Regions from separate parts of the Neorhizobium sp. AL 9.2.2 genome, predicted to be linked through region 4. Evidence: predicted binding sites of a transcription regulator. Region 4 holds the regulator's gene; each other region holds the start of a gene.
The links. Region 4 encodes LexA, which represses DNA repair genes until DNA is damaged. Its sites were predicted from a motif close to TGTTCNNNNTGTGTTCNG; they were not measured.
Positions count from the first base shown of each region.

Region 1: a site for LexA is predicted at 2,149-2,166, ahead of recA (recombinase RecA). Genes of this name have one in related genera too.
Region 2: a site for LexA is predicted at 1,735-1,752, ahead of G6K99_RS21770 (DUF2461 family protein). Genes of this name have one in related genera too.
Region 3: a site for LexA is predicted at 1,959-1,976, ahead of def (peptide deformylase). Genes of this name have one in related genera too.

Region 1 is NZ_JAALXU010000003.1:1,029,417-1,033,630, forward strand. Features, by position in the region: gene cckA (cell cycle histidine kinase CckA) at 1-1,979, shown strand, start outside; gene recA (recombinase RecA) at 2,226-3,314, shown strand; gene alaS (alanine--tRNA ligase) at 3,543-4,214, shown strand, end outside.
Region 2 is NZ_JAALXU010000009.1:917,462-921,675, forward strand. Features, by position in the region: gene G6K99_RS21755 (LacI family DNA-binding transcriptional regulator) at 1-411, opposite strand, end outside; gene G6K99_RS21760 (hypothetical protein) at 807-998, opposite strand; gene G6K99_RS21765 (DUF2256 domain-containing protein) at 1,407-1,571, opposite strand; gene G6K99_RS21770 (DUF2461 family protein) at 1,795-2,445, shown strand; gene G6K99_RS23585 (DUF3253 domain-containing protein) at 2,600-2,857, opposite strand; gene G6K99_RS21780 (EthD family reductase) at 3,187-3,870, opposite strand; gene G6K99_RS21785 (helix-turn-helix domain-containing protein) at 4,172-4,214, shown strand, end outside.
Region 3 is NZ_JAALXU010000001.1:316,700-320,913, forward strand. Features, by position in the region: gene truA (tRNA pseudouridine(38-40) synthase TruA) at 1-386, opposite strand, end outside; gene fmt (methionyl-tRNA formyltransferase) at 386-1,321, opposite strand; gene def (peptide deformylase) at 1,381-1,896, opposite strand; gene G6K99_RS01650 (DNA recombination protein RmuC) at 2,060-3,214, shown strand; gene G6K99_RS01655 (ribokinase) at 3,264-4,166, shown strand.
Region 4 is NZ_JAALXU010000003.1:1,275,451-1,279,664, reverse strand. Features, by position in the region: gene G6K99_RS12795 (ComEC/Rec2 family competence protein) at 1-1,485, shown strand, start outside; gene lexA (transcriptional repressor LexA) at 1,466-2,185, opposite strand; gene G6K99_RS12785 (VOC family protein) at 2,378-3,253, shown strand; gene kdsA (3-deoxy-8-phosphooctulonate synthase) at 3,258-4,103, shown strand.

The DNA.
Region 1 (4,214 bases), 250 kb from region 4:
GGTCGGACCAGGAGCGCTTCTTTCGCGAACTGCAAAACGCCATCGACTACCTCGATCATGCGCCGGTCGGGTTCTTTTCCGCGGGCAAGAAGGGCGAGATCTTTTATCTCAACGCCACGCTGGCTGAATGGCTGGGTCTCGATCTGACCAAGTTTTCTCCGGGATCGATGACGATCGACGATCTCGTGGCGGGCGAGGGCATGGCGCTGATCCAGTCGGTTCAACCGGCGCCAGGCCTGAAGCGCACGGAGACTCTCGATCTCGACCTGCGCCGTGCCAACGGCCAGAGCCTGCCGGTGCGACTTGTTCACAGCGTCAGCTCCATGCGCGACGGTGCGCCCGGCGAAAGCCGCAGTGTCGTGATCAACCGGCCGCATGGTGAGGACACCGATCAATCCGCGTCTGCGATGCGTTTCACGCGCTTTTTCAACAACACGCCGATGGCCATTGCATCCGTCGATGGCGAGGGCCGGATCCTGCGCATCAATGCGCCGTTCCTGCGACTGTTCGCCGGGGTTCTGACCCGCGACGACGTGGAAAGTGGTGCGTCGCTGGAGCGTATCGCGCACGAGACGACCCGCGATCAGCTGATGGCGGCGCTTGCTGCCGCACGCGACCGGCAGGGCGATATTACCCCGATCGATTCGCGGCATCCGGGCGACGAGACCCGCTATCTGCGTTTCTACGTCAATGCGGTGATCGACGAGAGCGACGAGGCACCCGAAGAGGCGGCGATCATCTATTCCGTCGAGACGACCGAGCAAAAGGCGCTCGAGACGCAGATGGCGCAGACCCAGAAGCTGAATGCGGTCGGCACTCTTGCCGGCGGTATCGCGCACGATTTCAACAACGTGCTGACGGCTATCCTTCTGTCGTCCGATCACCTGCTTCTGCAGGCGCGTCCGTCCGACGCAAGCTTTGCCGACCTGATGGAAATAAAGCGCAACGCCAACCGGGCCGCCGTTCTGGTGCGCCAGCTTTTGGCCTTCTCGCGTAAGCAGACGATGCGTCCGGCGGTGCTGAACCTCACCGATGTGGTGGGCGACCTGCGGATGCTGGTCGACCGGCTGATTTCCGGCACCAATGTCAAGCTCGATGTCGACTACGGGCGTGACCTGTGGCCGGTGCGTACCGACCTGTCGCAGTTCGAACAGGTTCTCATCAACCTCTGCGTCAACGCGCGCGATGCGATGCCGCAGGGCGGCACGATCCTGATCAAGACCCGCAATGTGATGGCCGAGGAAACCAGCAGCTTCCATCAGGCCGATCTGCCGGCGGAAGATCTCGTGATGGTTGAGGTTGCCGACAGCGGCACGGGCATTCCGCCCGAGATCATGGACAAGATCTTCGAGCCGTTCTTCACCACCAAGGAAGTGGGCAAGGGGACAGGTCTCGGCCTTTCGATGGTCTATGGCATCATCAAACAGTCCGGCGGCTATATCTATCCGGAATCCGAAGTCGGTCGCGGAACGAGTTTCCGGCTGTTCCTGCCGCGTCACATTCCCGAAATACCGGTCATCACGCCGGAGGCGGCAGAGGCTGCAGCTCTGGCAGCCGCACAGCCCGTGGCTTTGAAGGCGCCGGCAGAGGATATGGATCTCACCGGCAAGTCCGCGGTCGTGCTCCTGGTGGAAGATGAAGAAGCGGTTCGCCGGGGCGGCAAGCGGATGCTGGAGACACGCGGTTATACCGTGCACGAAGCCGGATCCGGCGTCGAAGCACTCGACATCATGGACGAGCTCGAAGGCAAGGTTGATATCGTCGTTTCCGACGTTGTCATGCCTGAGATGGACGGGCCGACGCTTCTGACGGAGCTGCGGAAATCCTATCCGGATCTGAAGTTCATTTTCGTCTCCGGATACGCGGAGGACGCGTTTGCGCGCAACCTGCCGGCCGATGCGAAGTTCGGTTTTCTGCCCAAGCCGTTTTCGCTGAAGCAGCTTGCCGTTGCGGTTCGCGAGATGCTCGACTCGGACTGATTTTCTGATCCGCCTGCCAACCTTTATGGAGCCTCGCGATTCGTCCGTCGAACCGCGAGGCTTCTTGCTTTAACGCCTGATTTTCCACAGGTTATGCGCGCGAGAACGTTCCAGGAACGAAATCGCGATAACGCTGTTCGATCAAGCTGATAAAAGCCTCTTGATTAATGAGAACAAAAAGAGTACACGATGTCCATCGGCTGCTTCATTGCTTGCGTGGCGGCAATAACCTAAAGGTGGGACCTCATGGCACAGAATTCATTGCGGCTCGTAGAGGATAAAGGCGTGGACAAGAGCAAGGCGCTCGAAGCAGCACTCTCACAGATCGAACGATCCTTCGGTAAGGGATCGATCATGAAGCTTGGCTCGAACGATAGCATCGTCGAGATCGAGACAGTTTCCACCGGTTCCCTGAGCCTCGATATTGCGCTCGGCATCGGCGGTCTGCCGAAGGGCCGTATCGTCGAAATCTATGGTCCGGAAAGCTCGGGCAAGACAACGCTTGCCCTGCAGACCATTGCCGAGGCTCAGAAGGGTGGCGGTGTTTGCGCCTTCGTTGACGCGGAACACGCACTCGATCCGGTTTATGCCCGCAAGCTCGGCGTCGATCTGCATAACCTCCTGATCTCGCAGCCGGACACCGGTGAGCAGGCGCTTGAGATCACCGATACGCTGGTGCGTTCCGGTGCTGTCGACGTTCTCGTCATCGACTCGGTTGCGGCATTGACGCCGCGTGCCGAAATCGAAGGCGAAATGGGCGACAGCCTGCCGGGTCTTCAGGCCCGTCTGATGAGCCAGGCACTGCGCAAGCTGACAGCGTCGATCTCCAAGTCGAAGACGATGGTGATCTTCATCAACCAGATCCGCATGAAGATCGGCGTGATGTTCGGTTCGCCGGAAACGACGACAGGCGGTAACGCGCTAAAATTCTACGCGTCCGTTCGTCTCGACATTCGCCGCATCGGCCAGGTCAAGGAACGCGAAGAAGTCGTCGGCAACCAGACACGCGTCAAGGTCGTCAAGAACAAGATGGCGCCTCCCTTCAAGCAGGTCGAATTCGACATCATGTATGGCGAGGGCGTTTCCAAGACCGGCGAGCTCGTTGATCTCGGCGTCAAGGCAGGGATCGTCGAGAAGTCGGGTGCCTGGTTCTCCTACAACAGCCAGCGTCTCGGTCAGGGCCGCGAGAACGCGAAGTCGTTCCTGCGAGACAACCCGGAAGTGGCGCGTGAAATCGAGACGTCGCTGCGCCAGAATGCCGGCTTGATCGCCGATAAGTTCCTGCAGAATGGCGGACCCGATGCCAATGACGGCGACCAGGCCCCCGACCCTTGATCGGGCTTGGGTTGGGATGCCGGTCTAGGGCTTCCTGACGCTGATCTTCGCCAGTTTTTCGGCTTTCAAATCTTGCCGGCCGCCATCTACGAGATGCGCGGCCGGTCTGCGTTTCGGGCGGGTTTGGGATGATTAGGGGTGCTGTGGCTGGACAGTCGGGAACGCGGACGATACAAGCCTTTCGTCTTCGAATAACAGCATCGCACCCGGCGATAAAAAGGGCTTAGCATGAGCGGCGTGAATGAAATCCGGTCGACGTTTCTCGACTATTTCCAAATGAACGGCCACGAGGTTGTGTCCTCGTCCCCGCTTGTGCCGCGCAATGACCCGACGCTGATGTTTACCAATGCCGGTATGGTGCAGTTCAAGAACGTCTTTACCGGTCTTGAAAAGCGCCCCTACACCACGGCCACCACCTCCCAGAAATGCGTGCGCGCCGGTGGCAAGCACAACGACCTCGACAATGTCGGTTACACCGCCCGCCATCTCACCTTCTTCGAAATGCTCGGCAACTTCTCGTTTGGCGACTACTTCAAGGAAAACGCGATCGAGCTTGCCTGGAAGCTGGTTACCGAAGGGTTCGATCTGCCCAAGCACCGGTTGCTGGTCACCGTCTATTCGGAAGACGAGGAAGCTGCGACGCTGTGGAAGAAGATCGCCGGCATTTCCGACGACAAGATCATCCGCATTCCCACCTCCGACAATTTCTGGCAGATGGGCGATACCGGCCCCTGCGGTCCGTGCTCGGAAATCTTCATCGACCAGGGCGAAAATGTCTGGGGCGGACCTCCGGGCTCGCCTGAAGAAGACGGCGACCGCTTTCTGGAATTCTGGAACCTCGTGTTCATGCAGTACGAGCAGACCGCTCCCGGCGAGCGTTCGCTACTGCCGCGCCCGTCG
Region 2 (4,214 bases), on a different contig from region 4:
GCGCAACAGATCCGGTATAGTGTCCGAGCACGGGATAGCCACCAAGCCGGATGGGCGCCATCCAAGCAGCGCCCGCAGCCTTGATTTCTCCACTTCGACATCGTCGCGTGAGCTTGTCACGATGACATCATACCCGTCCTTGCGTGCCATAACTTCGAGCCGCGACACCAGGGAAGTAAAGAAAACGTCGTCGAGATCCGGCACCAGTACGCCGACGACCCTCGCCTGCCCTGATCTCAGCTGTGAAGCAGCACGGTCGAGCTGGTAGTTGAGGTCCTTCGCGGCGCTTTCGACCTTACGGCGCAGATCGTTATTCACCGGCTTGCTGCCGCTGAAGACGTTCGAAACCGTCGCAATTGAAACGCCTGCGAGAGCCGCAACTTCTTTTATCGTGGATCTCTTTTTGGCCATAGGACTCACGTGTTAAACGTTTTACCGTTAAACGTTTAACAGCATGATCTGGTGTTCGCAAGCAAAAATTAATTTAAGACGGCGGCAGAACTGTCACCGCAGCTTTCCGCAGATCCCAGTCGCCGAAACGCCGGGCATCGTCAGCTTCAACCGGCAAGGTCCGAGCCTCCAATTTCCGCGGCTCTGATGAGAAAGTTCATCGCCGTTCGTGGCGACGCGAATCAGTGGCGCGTGTCTTGCGGTGCGAGTGTAACTGCCTCTTCGCCGCAGGTTTTCAAGGAAGATGCAGCAGCCATGCCGCGGTAAAGATTCGAATGTCAGTGTACCACGGGAACGTAAGAGACGATCGGCAATCCTGTGGCGTTGGCAGAATAAGCCTCGACTATTCTGCATCCTCAATACCGTCGTGACCACAAAAGCAACGCCATGCCGCAAGCTGCTGTGAGGGCCCCACCGACGATCCAGGGTCGTGGGTAGATCATGAAACTCTTGGCGGGATAGGGAAAGAAGCCGCTTCCTTGGGCCGCCCAGATCAGCCCGGCAACGATCAGCAGTAAGCCGAAACCCAATAACGCTTTTTCAGCCATCGCTGCCCCTTGCCGGCACGGTAGGCACCGCGGTGAATCGATCGGTAAAACTTTGCGTAGCTGTCGTAAAGACTTGTGTCAGACCCGGAGGCTCTGCGCGACTTACCCGGTCTTGCTGGTGGTACGATGCAGTAAACTCGGCAGTCTTTTCCGGGTTGTGTCGGCTGTGACTGGGCGCGAAGACGTCACGACCTGATCGGGCCACTGTTGCGCCCAGGGGTCAATACGACCCGCAAAGCAAGAGGATCAAAGGCATTAGGATCATCTCTTCGGCAGCCGTGATGGTGCCGGGACACTTCGCCTCCATCTTTCGTCACCGAAATAGCTCAGAATGTCCGAAGTTTGCTCCATCATAGCCGGGAGCGGCTTGTCCGGCAGCCTTCAAAGCATCTGCAGGCGGGCAGGATTCTATAACTTTGGATGTGGTGGCTTGAGCTTAGAGCGGCGGCAGCGTTCAGAACAGTACTTCACGTCGCTCCAGTTCTTGGCCCACTTCAGCCTCCATGCAAAAGGTTTTCCGCATGTCGCACACGTTTTTATCGGCAGATCCGCTTTCTTGACCATTCTCGCCATATGGATCCTCTCCTATTCAACGTGTTTACGAAAATGCTAACGAACCACTCGCCGCTCAGTTACCGAAGTGGCACTTCCACGAGCCCTACCCTATCTGGGGGAAGCAATCAGCGATTGGAAGCACCCGACTTCCAACTCTTTTCATGTTCGCTCGATCTATCTCCGTTCACTTTACGTTCCGCCTGCCCTATGACAGGCCAGTTTGCCATGTTTGAGACAGTGGATGATCAACCGATCGACTTTTGAATTTCTAGAGGAAGCCTCCAGTAATCACTTCGCCGAGTGGCTTGACGACAACCGAGCTAGACTTGATTGCGCGCGCCGCGACTTAATTGAATTCACCTTAGCGTTGGCTAATAGCACAGGGTCGATCGACAAGCGCGTAGATGAGGCCAACCGAGATCCCCGCAAATGTTTGAGTGCCGCGTCTATCTCGAAAGGCACCTGCTGCATCACGTTGCGAGTTTCGCCTTCGAAGAACGCAGCCGCGACATATTACATGCAAATCTCTCCGCACAGCTCATACAGCGGAGGCGGAGCGCTGCTACCCCCGCCACGGCTTGCCCGCATTTTGCGGCAAACAATCGCAAGCCACACCGGCAAATGGAGAGGGATCGTCGAGGGTCCATTATTTCGGACATATTTCCCAAATGGTCTGACGGGCGGTCATGATTTGAGCGCCAGCGGGTACGTCAGAAATCACGACGCGCTCGACTTTTTCAATCTCAAAAACTTCGGAGCCTGTCGCAACGTTTCTGACGAGATGCTCGTGTCCTCCAATCTTGTCGAGGAAATAGTAAAATCATTCGCCGCTGCCCGCGCGCTGGTCGATTACATCAATCGGGCAACGACTAAGCTCCCCGAGTCTCGATAACCGGAAGGCTCTTACGCGCAAACTTACTGACCCGAAGCTTATAGAGATGAAAAAGTAGGCTCGCGACTATCAGCACGGTCGGGATGTGCTTGATCGGTTTCCTGTCATTGAGATTGTTTAGGACGCTAAAAAGGTGGCCGCAGACGTCTCGGCATTAGAGATTTTGCTTGCGAGCACTTATACGGTAGGGACCGGCTCTCTCCCCCATTACGACAGATTTCCAGGAAAGGGTGATCTCTCGTCGCGCAATCAAGGCATCAACCGCTTCATGGACGGCTGGCATGTAGTCACGCCACTCAAGCGGAGCGTTGTGATCATTTGCAAGGCTGCGCGCAACTTCGCTCGGGCACGTCGTCCCATCAGGTCGACTGGCGACAAAACACAAAATGGTCGATTCCGCATTCGCGCTCATGGCTCGTCTTCATCTAATTGAACTGTCTCGCTGGTCATTTGAGAGTTACATTGTCTCAGCAAAGCATCAGGCAAGACCATCTCTGCGGAATACACCTCACAGCGGTGGTGGTGGACTGGACGGCTCCGTGTTGAGCTGGGGAGAGATCGACCTCCTTAAGGCAAAGCGATACGAAAACCTCTCATCTCCCTATGGCGACCTTCAGCGCTCCCCTTCAGTCCGATTAACCCGCAGCGGCTTGACAGTGTCTCTGCGGGTTAGTCCGATCAGATAAGGAGTAAAGGGTCGGCAGGGTTAGCGCCCTGTCGGCCGCTCCAAAAAACTCCGCCTCACCGCACAAACCGCTCTGAGACCGCCAACATGGTGACGGCTTGACCGGCCTGGGCGAGGAGCCCGTCGAAGGCGGCCCGATCGGCGTCCACGCCCTCCTGGAACGCCGTCAATGTAGGCCACCACAACTGGCGGGCGCCTAGGAACGGTGCGCCGTCGCCGTGCACCTCGGCGCTCGGCCGGTTCACCGCGTGACGCAGCGCGCCGATCCGCAGGCCGAGCTCGGCGTCATCAGCACCCGCCCAGCCGGGATTGCCATCGAGGTGCACGAACTGCAGGAGATGGATGCTGGTCGGCCGCTCCAGCACGTCCCATTGTCGATCAACGTCGGATACGGCACCCATTGGAGGCCGCGAGACGATTACATCCTCCTCGGTGATGAAGAAGATGACATTCGGCAGGTCTTGGAACAACGGCTCGTCGGGGCGGATGTTGTCGACGAACAAGGGCTCGTCGACCAGTGCGGCGGCGTCTTTCGGGGAGTCGAACGACGGCATGGCAACGCCGTCGTACTTGTCCTGACCCGGGCCGAGGCGGTCGGTGTCGAACTGGTGCCCTTGGACGTAGGTGAGCATGCCCGGGATCTGGCGGCCCATGGTGCCGTGCGGGTGACGCCAATGGTCGTGGAAGCGCTGGCGGTCGATATCGGGGCGGCGGGGGAGGAGGGCGAAGAAGCGGATCACGGAAGGTTCCTGACTGTGTTGTGTCGATTGACTTGGTTAAATTGATTACTTGCTGACTTTTCCCGGCTGCGGATGATCTTGCTGCTTGGGAGTGACCGAACGCCCTAACTTGATCGGCCGGTCACGTTACTTCACCGACGCTAGACGAAGCAGATCGGTCGAGCAGGCCGACGACGCCTGCCGCCCGCAGCCGGTAGTACGCGGGATGCGCCTCCTTCCTTGATTTGCGAGATAGGTATACTTCTGCTACTAAGTTGCAAGAACGCACTTACAGTCGCCTAGGTATCACCAAGGAAACCCCATGCCCGTCTGCCAGCACTTTGATGAGAACTGTCCCAGCCGCT
Region 3 (4,214 bases), on a different contig from region 4:
CTCGCCTCAAGCGCCAAGGGAGAAGGGCGGTTGAGGATGCGGTAGAGGTAATGCCGCTTGATGGCCGAGAACCGCGCATCGAAGGTCTCGTCGACGAGGCTGACATCGATGACCGAGACTTTTTCCGATGCCGTCATCAGATAGGCGTTGACGGCGTTGCGCAGCTTGTACGGCACCCACTCGCGGGAAAGATCCGTATGAACCGTCTGGCCCCAGGCATGCACGCCGGAATCGGTCCGTCCTGCGCCACGGACCGATACGGTCTCGCCGGTCAGCTTCAAGATCGCCTTCTGCAGGGCGGCCTGCACCGAATGACCGTTGTCTTGGATCTGCCAGCCCACATAGGACGTGCCGTCATATTCGACGATCATCTTGTAACGCGGCATCAGGCCACCCGCATTCCGGTCGCCATCGCCGTGCCACGCAGGAAATCAGCGGCATCCAGCGGCTTGCCGCCGGCCTTCTGCAGCCGCGTCAGGCAAACGGCGCCGTCCCCGCAGGCGATCGTGAGGTGATCGTCCAGCACCGTGCCTGCGTTTCCCTGTCCGGAGCCCATTGCGGACGAGAGGACCTTGATCCGTTCCGGCTTACCGTTGATCTCGGCCTCGAACCACGCGCCGGGGAACGGGGAGAGCCCGCGGATATGGTTGTGAACGTCGCGCGCGGGCCTCGAGAAATCGATGCGGGTTTCACCCTTGTCGATCTTCGACGCGTAGAGCACGCCGTCGTCGGACTGCGGTGTCAGCGGCAGGTCGCCGGCTTCGAGCTTCTCCATCGCCTCGACCATGGCACGCGCGCCCGTCAGCATCAGCCGGTCGTGCAACTCGCCCGCGGTCATGGCCTCGCCGATCTCGACTTCCCGGGTGAGCGCCACCGGGCCGGTATCGAGGCCCTTTTCCATCTGCATCACCATCATGCCGGTCTTTGCATCGCCGGCCATGATGGCGCGCTGGATCGGGGCAGCACCGCGCCAGCGCGGCAGCAGCGAAGCATGGCCGTTGTAGCAACCGAGCCGGGTGCCGGTGAGGATCGCTTCGGGCAGAAGCAGGCCATAGGCGACGACCACGGCGACATCCGCCTTGAAGGACCTGAAGGTCTCGCGGTCTTCCTCGCTTTTGAAATTGAGCGGTGTCAGCACCGGGATGCCGAGCAGTTCCGCCGCCTGATGCACCGGCGACTTTACGAGATCGAGCCCGCGGCGCCCGCCGGGACGCGGCGGCTGGCTATAGACCGCGACGATCTCGTGACCGGCCTGCTTCAAGTTCTGCAGTGTCGGCACGGAAAATTCCGGTGTGCCCATGAAGATGATGCGAAGAGACATGGACCTTTTCGCGCCCGCAAGGAACGCGCCTTCAAACCGAGAGTGCCTGCAAGCGATCGCTAGACCGCCTTTGCCTTGGCAGCCTTGGTGAACCTCTTGACCACCATTTCGCGCTTCAGCCGCGATATATGGTCGATGAACAGCACGCCGTCCAGATGGTCGATCTCGTGCTGAAGGCAGGTGGCGAGCAGGCCATCGGCCTCGATCACGTGTTCCTTGCCGTCGCGACCGATATGCTTGACCGTCACGGAGGCCGGGCGCTCCACCTCGGCATAGTATTCCGGGATGGAAAGGCAGCCTTCCTCATACACCGATCGCTCGTCCGATGAGCGGATAATCTCCGGATTGATCACGACGATCGGGTTCTTCTCGTCTTCCTCGCGCGACACGTCGACCACGAGAATGCGGCGGGCAACGCCGATCTGGATCCCGGCAAGGCCGATGCCCGGAGCGTCGTACATGGTTTCCAGCATGTCGTCCGCGAGCTTCAAAAGAGCATCGTCCACCCGTTCGAAAGGCTTGGACACCTGACGCAGGAGCGGATCGGGGAGAATGATAAGCGGCTTGATCGTCATGGCGATCCCATAACCTATCTTTTTCGCCGATGGAACAGCCCCGGATCGCCGTTTTCGATCAATGTTCCCGTTTTGATCTTTCCAATCCGCGGTTTTCTGCTAGCTTGCCGCCATGAATGACCTGTTCCCCGAGATTTCCCGTTTTCTGGAGAGCCAGCACCCGATGGTGCTAATGGCTGCTTCGTGCATCTTCGGCATGCTTCTCATGTTGTTTCTCATGCGCCTTTCCGGAGGCAGCGGCCGTCAGGCGGAAGACGCCGAGGCCCGCATGGGCGAGTTGATGCGGATGCAGGGGGAAATGCAGGGCAGGCTTTCGGCGATGGGCGAAACGCTTGCCGCCCGCCAGGTCGAGCTCAGCCAGGTCGTCGGCCAGCGGCTCGATGGCATGACCCACCGGATCGGCGCAACCATTACCGAGCAGACCAGATCCACCCATGACAACCTGCGCCAGCTGCAGGAGCGTCTGGCCGTCATCGACGCGGCCCAGAACAATATCCAGAGCCTTGCCAAGGATGTCGTGGGGCTGCAGGCGATCCTTTCCAACAAGCAGACGCGCGGCGCCTTCGGTCAGGGCCGGATGGAGGCGATTGTTTCCGACGGCCTGCCGATGGGTGCCTTCGAATTCCAGAAGACCCTGTCGAACGGGTCGAGACCAGACTGCGTGATCCGCATGCCGAACGGTTTGCCACCGCTGGTCATCGACGCGAAATTTCCGCTGGAGGCCTGGAATGCCTTTCGCGAATCGGCCGCACCCGAAGCGCGCCGGGCCGCATCGCAACAGTTTCGTCGGGACATGGAAGTCCATATCCGCGATGTCTCGGAGAAATACCTGATTGCCGGCGAAACGCAGGACACCGCTTTTCTCTTCGTGCCGTCGGAATCGATCTTTGCCGAGATCCACGAGCATTTCGAGAGCGTGATCCAGAAGGCGCAGCGCGCCCGCATCGTCATCGTCTCTCCGTCGCTGCTGATGCTGTCGATCCAGGTTATCCAGGCGGTGCTGAAGGATCAGCGCATGCGCGAACAGGCGCATCTGATCCAGGGCGAGGTGGCCTTGCTGATGGAGGATCTCGGTCGCCTCGACGAGCGGACCCGTAAGCTGCAATCGCATTTCTTCGCAGCCCAGAAGGACGTCGAGCAGATCGTGACGTCGACCGAAAAGCTCGGCCGGCGCGGTGCAAGGATCGAAGCGCTCGAACTGGAAGCACCAGTGGCCGCCCCGATACCCCACGCTGGACCAACCCCCGCAGTTCCGGCATCCGGCGCAGTCGAGAGCCGCACCGGTTCGCTGCGCTTGAGGGTAGTTGACGAGGACTGATTCTCTCGGGCAGTGTCAGCCCGCATTTCACAAAACAGGCAGGCACAGCATGATCACCGTCTTCGGCTCCATCAACATGGATCTTATCGCAACGACGGAGCGGTTGCCGGGGCCGGGCGAAACGGTTGTGGGTTCGACCTTTGCGACGGCCTCCGGCGGCAAGGGTGCCAACCAGGCACTGGCCGCCCGCCGCGCAGGCAGCGACGTGCGCATGGTCGGCGCAGTCGGAGACGATGGCTTTGCAGACCCGGCGCTGGCTTTGCTCCAGGCATCCGGAACCGATCTTTCAGCGGTCACGCGGACAAGTATTTCGACTGGCACAGCACTGATACTGGTCGGCGATGACAGCGGCGAGAACATGATCGCCGTCGTGCCCGGTGCCAATGGCACGATCGGCGAGGCGCAGGCGCAGGGCGCGGTGGAGGCCATGTCTCCATCAGACACGTTGATGCTGCAGCTCGAGATCCCGCCGGCAGCCGTCGAGGCCGCACTCCGTGCAGCAAAGGCGAAGGGCATCCGGACGATGATCAACACTGCGCCGCTGACGGCCGATGCGGTGCGACTATCCGGCCTTGCCGATATCGTCGTCGCCAACGAGACCGAATTCGAGCTTCTCGCAGGTTGCACGATCATCGACGCCCAAGCGCGCGAAGAAGTTTTGCGCCGCCTTCACAGTGAGACCGGCCAGACGTTCGTGGTCACGCTCGGTGGCGAAGGGGTCGTTGCCATGCTTGATGGTGAAATCCTGTCGGCCAAGGGCCTGAAGATAGAGCCCGTCGACACGGTGGGTGCCGGCGATACGTTCTGCGGCTATCTGGCTGCAAGTCTCGATCAGAGGATAGGCTTTGCAGATGCCCTGCGACGGGCAGCCGTTGCGGGCTCGCTTGCCTGCCTCGAAAGAGGCGCCCAGCCGTCTATCCCTGAGGTATCAGCCGTCGAGGCGCGGCTCTGAAAAGTTTCGGACAGTTGAAACGACTGGACCCGCCTCCCGGAAGGGAAG
Region 4 (4,214 bases):
CCAGGCTTTGCGCAGGCCTATCCGATCAAGAAGTTTGCCGCGTTCGGTGCGCTTGTCATGGCGACCGCCTATTACCTAATTTCCGGGTTCGGGGTTTCCGCCGAGCGGGCCTATATCATGATGGCGGTGATGCTGGTCGCCGTGCTCGTCGATCGACCCTCCATCAGCCTTCGCAACGTCGCCCTTTCGGCAATCATCATCCTCGCCATCTCGCCGTCGGAGATTCTGGGTCCGAGTTTCCAGATGTCGTTTGCGGCAACCGCGGCACTGGTGGCAGGGTTCGCCCTCTGGACGCGATATTTCGCGAAAGGAAAGGAGGAGACAAAAGGTAGCAACCGTTGGATAACGGGTATTGCGGCGACGTTGCATTTCATTGCCGGGATCGTGGTGACGTCGCTGATCGGCAGTACGTCGACGTCGATCTATTCGATCGAGCATTTCCACCATCTGACCACCTACGGCCTCGCGGCCAATCTCGCGGCCATGCCGATCATTTCCTTCGTGGTGATGCCGGCAGGTCTCGTGGCCATGCTGCTGATGCCGTTCGGGCTGGATGCTCCCGTTCTGTTCATCATGGGCGAGGGGCTGCGGATCGTCATTCGCATTGCCGAGATCGTCGCCGCATGGGGCGGCGATATTGCCATCGGCCGGCAGAACCCGCTTTTCCTGCCTCTGGCGACGGCAGGCTTTCTGCTTCTGACGCTGCTGCGCACGCCGCTGAGGTTGACAGGCGCGCTGTTCATGGCGGTGGCTTTGCTCTTTGCGGTCCGCTCAGGCTCGGCGCCGAGGCCTGATATCGTCATATCCGAAGACGGCGCATCGGTCGGCGTGATCCAGGATGACAAGATCACCCTCAATCGAACCCGACCGCCGGGATTTATCTACGATCAATGGCGGCGAGCGCTGGTGCTTGAGACCGGAGAACAACCGCTCGCCTTGCCGGTTCTTGCCTCTTCGGAACCAGCGCGAGGTGCCAGCCTTGCGAAAAGCGATGACAGACCACCTGGACCACATTCGCGACCGGATTTGACGCGCCGGGAAATCGAATATGTCAGGGGTTTTCTTCAAGCATTGAAGCCCGGACGATTCGCCTGTCTGCCGAAAATCCTGTGCGCGGCGCAGACTGCTCAGGACATCCGGATCGTCACCGTCGAAGACAACCGATACACCGGTCTTGCCTGCGATGTCGGTCGGATCATCGTCTCGCCCGGCGCACGCTTCGATACTTGCCGCTCCGGCGCCTTGCTTCTCAGCGGGCGGACGTTGCGCCGGACTGGCGCACTGGAAATCACCATTATTCCGAACGCGACAGCGCCAGACATCAAGATTACGGCGGCGATGCGAGACAGCGCACAGACCTCAAGCCGTCCGTGGACCGTCCACCGGTTCTATGACTGGCGAACGCGACAATTCGACTTTGGCATCCCGGAGGCTGTTGCTGCGCATCTCCGGGATGACAGCGTTCTCAATGGTAGCGGCGAATAAGGCCGACAAGCTTGCCCTGGACCTTCACCCGGTCGGGCGGGAAGATGCGGGTCTCGTAAGCCGGGTTTGCCGCTTCCAGTGCGATCGAGGCACCCTTGCGGCGGAACCGCTTCAGGGTCGCTTCTTCCTCATCGACCAGGGCAACGATGATATCGCCTGGACTTGCGGTGCTGGTATTCTTGATGATGACGGTATCGCCATCGAGGATGCCGGCATCGATCATCGAATCGCCCTTCACTTCGAGCGCGTAATGATCGCCGGAACCCAGCATCTCGATCGGAACGGCGATGTCATGGGTGTTGTTCTGGATCGCGGAGATCGGCACGCCGGCAGCGATTCGACCCATGACCGGAATGTTTGTCGAGAACGGATTGTCCGCCATGACCGGCGCCGGCTTCTGAGCGACGACCGGTTGCGTTTTGCCGAGGCTTCCCTCGATGACACTGGGAGAAAAACCCCGTCGCGGATGAAGGTTCGCCACATAGGCGTCAGGCAGCTTGATCACTTCGAGCGCGCGTGCTCTGTTCGGCAGACGGCGAATAAAGCCACGCTCCTCGAGCGCGGTGATCAGCCTATGGATGCCGGACTTCGATGCAAGGTCGAGAGCGTCCTTCATTTCGTCAAACGACGGCGGCACGCCTGATTCTTTCATCCGCTCGTGGATGAACAGAAGTAACTCCTGTTGCTTGCGTGTCAGCATGGACGGGACCCTCAGAATTGGAAACAAATGCAGAACGGACGCTATATGTTCTATCTGTGTTCCGCAAGCCCCAAATTTTTGCTCAAGAATAGTCTCATTTCAGCGTTCGATCACGTATTCAGTTCGTGCGCAGCACTTGCCGAGTTTCCCGCGATAGCCAATGTTCTGCGGAATAAGACTTTGGGGGTGTAAGTGGGTAACAAGTCAGTCGATCATTTGGTTCTGCCCGTTGCAGATCTGGCGTCAGCGCGGGGGAGGTTGACCGCTCTCGGCTTTACTGTGGCACCTGAAGGTGTTCACCCTTTCGGCACAGCCAATGCCTGCATATTCTTCGCGGATGGCTCGTATCTCGAGCCGCTGGCCATTGTGAACCGTCGGCAAGCCTCGCTTGCGGCAAAACGAGGCAACGTGTTCACCGATCGCGACATCCGCTTCCGCGGCCAGCGGAAAAGGGAAGGTCTATCGGCGGTGGTCGTCGGGACGCAGGATGCAGCGGCCGATCATATCCGTTTTGTGGACGGGCACATGTCTGCGGGCGAGATGCTTCAATTCTCCCGCCCGATGCAGTTGCCCGATGGTGGGGAGAGCGAAGTCTCATTCCGTCTGGCGTTCGCGGCAGTTCCCGAGGTCGATGACATCTTGCTGTTTTCCTGCCAGCGCATGGCCGCATTACCGGCAGATCGCGGTGGTCTTGATGAGCACGCAAACGCCGTTACAGGCCTTCGAGAGATCGTCTTTTCTGCAGATGACCCGCTGGAGTTTCTGCCGCTTTTCGAAACCGTGTTCGAGACGCAACCCGAGCAAGGGAAAGACGGTCTGCGGATCGAAGCTGCCAATGCCAGCATCCGCATTCAATCCAACGACACGTTCAGCGACGAGTTCCGGTCTTCGATGAAGCCCTTGTTATCGTCGCGCCTCGCTGCGCGCGGGATCATCTTCAAGACCACCGATCTCGCCGTGACAGAGATCACCCTTGCTGCTAATGACGTCGCATTCATCCGCAGGGATGGCCGCGTGATCGTGTCGGCAGCCCCGGGGCAAGGTGTGGTTTTCGGTTTCGAGGAATAGTGAAATGACAGTCTCCGCCAATTCTGAAGTGTCCGTGGGCGAGGGGAGTTCGAAAGTCGTTTTCTCAAACACGGCAAAGCTCTCGCTGATTGCCGGTCCCTGCCAGATGGAAAGCCGTGATCATGCGTTCATGATCGCCGGCACGCTTGTCGAACTCTGCAAGAAACTCGGCATCGGCCTCGTCTACAAATCCTCCTTCGACAAGGCCAACCGCACGTCGATCTCCGGCAAGCGCGGCATCGGCTTGGACAACGCGATGGCGATCTTTGCCGATCTGAAGACGGAATTCGGCTTTCCCGTTCTGACCGACATTCACACTGAAGAGCAATGCGCTCTCGTGGCGGATACGATCGATATCCTGCAGATCCCCGCCTTCCTGTCGCGCCAGACCGACTTGCTCGTCGCGGCCGCAAAGACGGGTTGCGCCATCAACGTGAAGAAGGGCCAGTTCCTGGCGCCCTGGGACATGAAGAACGTTCAGGCGAAGTTCCTCGAAAGCGGCAATCCCAATGTGATGCTGTGCGAGCGCGGTGCCTCGTTCGGCTACAACACGCTTGTCTCCGACATGCGCTCGCTGCCGATCATGGCGTCGCTCGGAAGCCCTGTTATTTTTGACGCAACCCATTCCGTCCAGCAGCCAGGCGGCCAGGGCGGCTCTTCCGGCGGCCAGCGCGAGTTTGTCGAAACGCTTGCCCGTGCAGCCGTCGCAGTCGGTGTTGCCGGCGTCTTCATCGAAACCCACGAAGATCCTGACAACGCACCGTCCGACGGTCCGAACATGGTCCACCTGAAGGACATGCCGCGCCTTCTGGAAAAGCTGCTGGCCTTCGACGCCATCGCAAAAGGCTGACGGCGTCGAAAAACCGCCGAATTGACTGGATTGTAATCCGCGTGTCATCGACGATCGCACAATGTCGATGACACGCCTGTTCGCTGAGCCTGCGAATTCAGGCTCGCACAT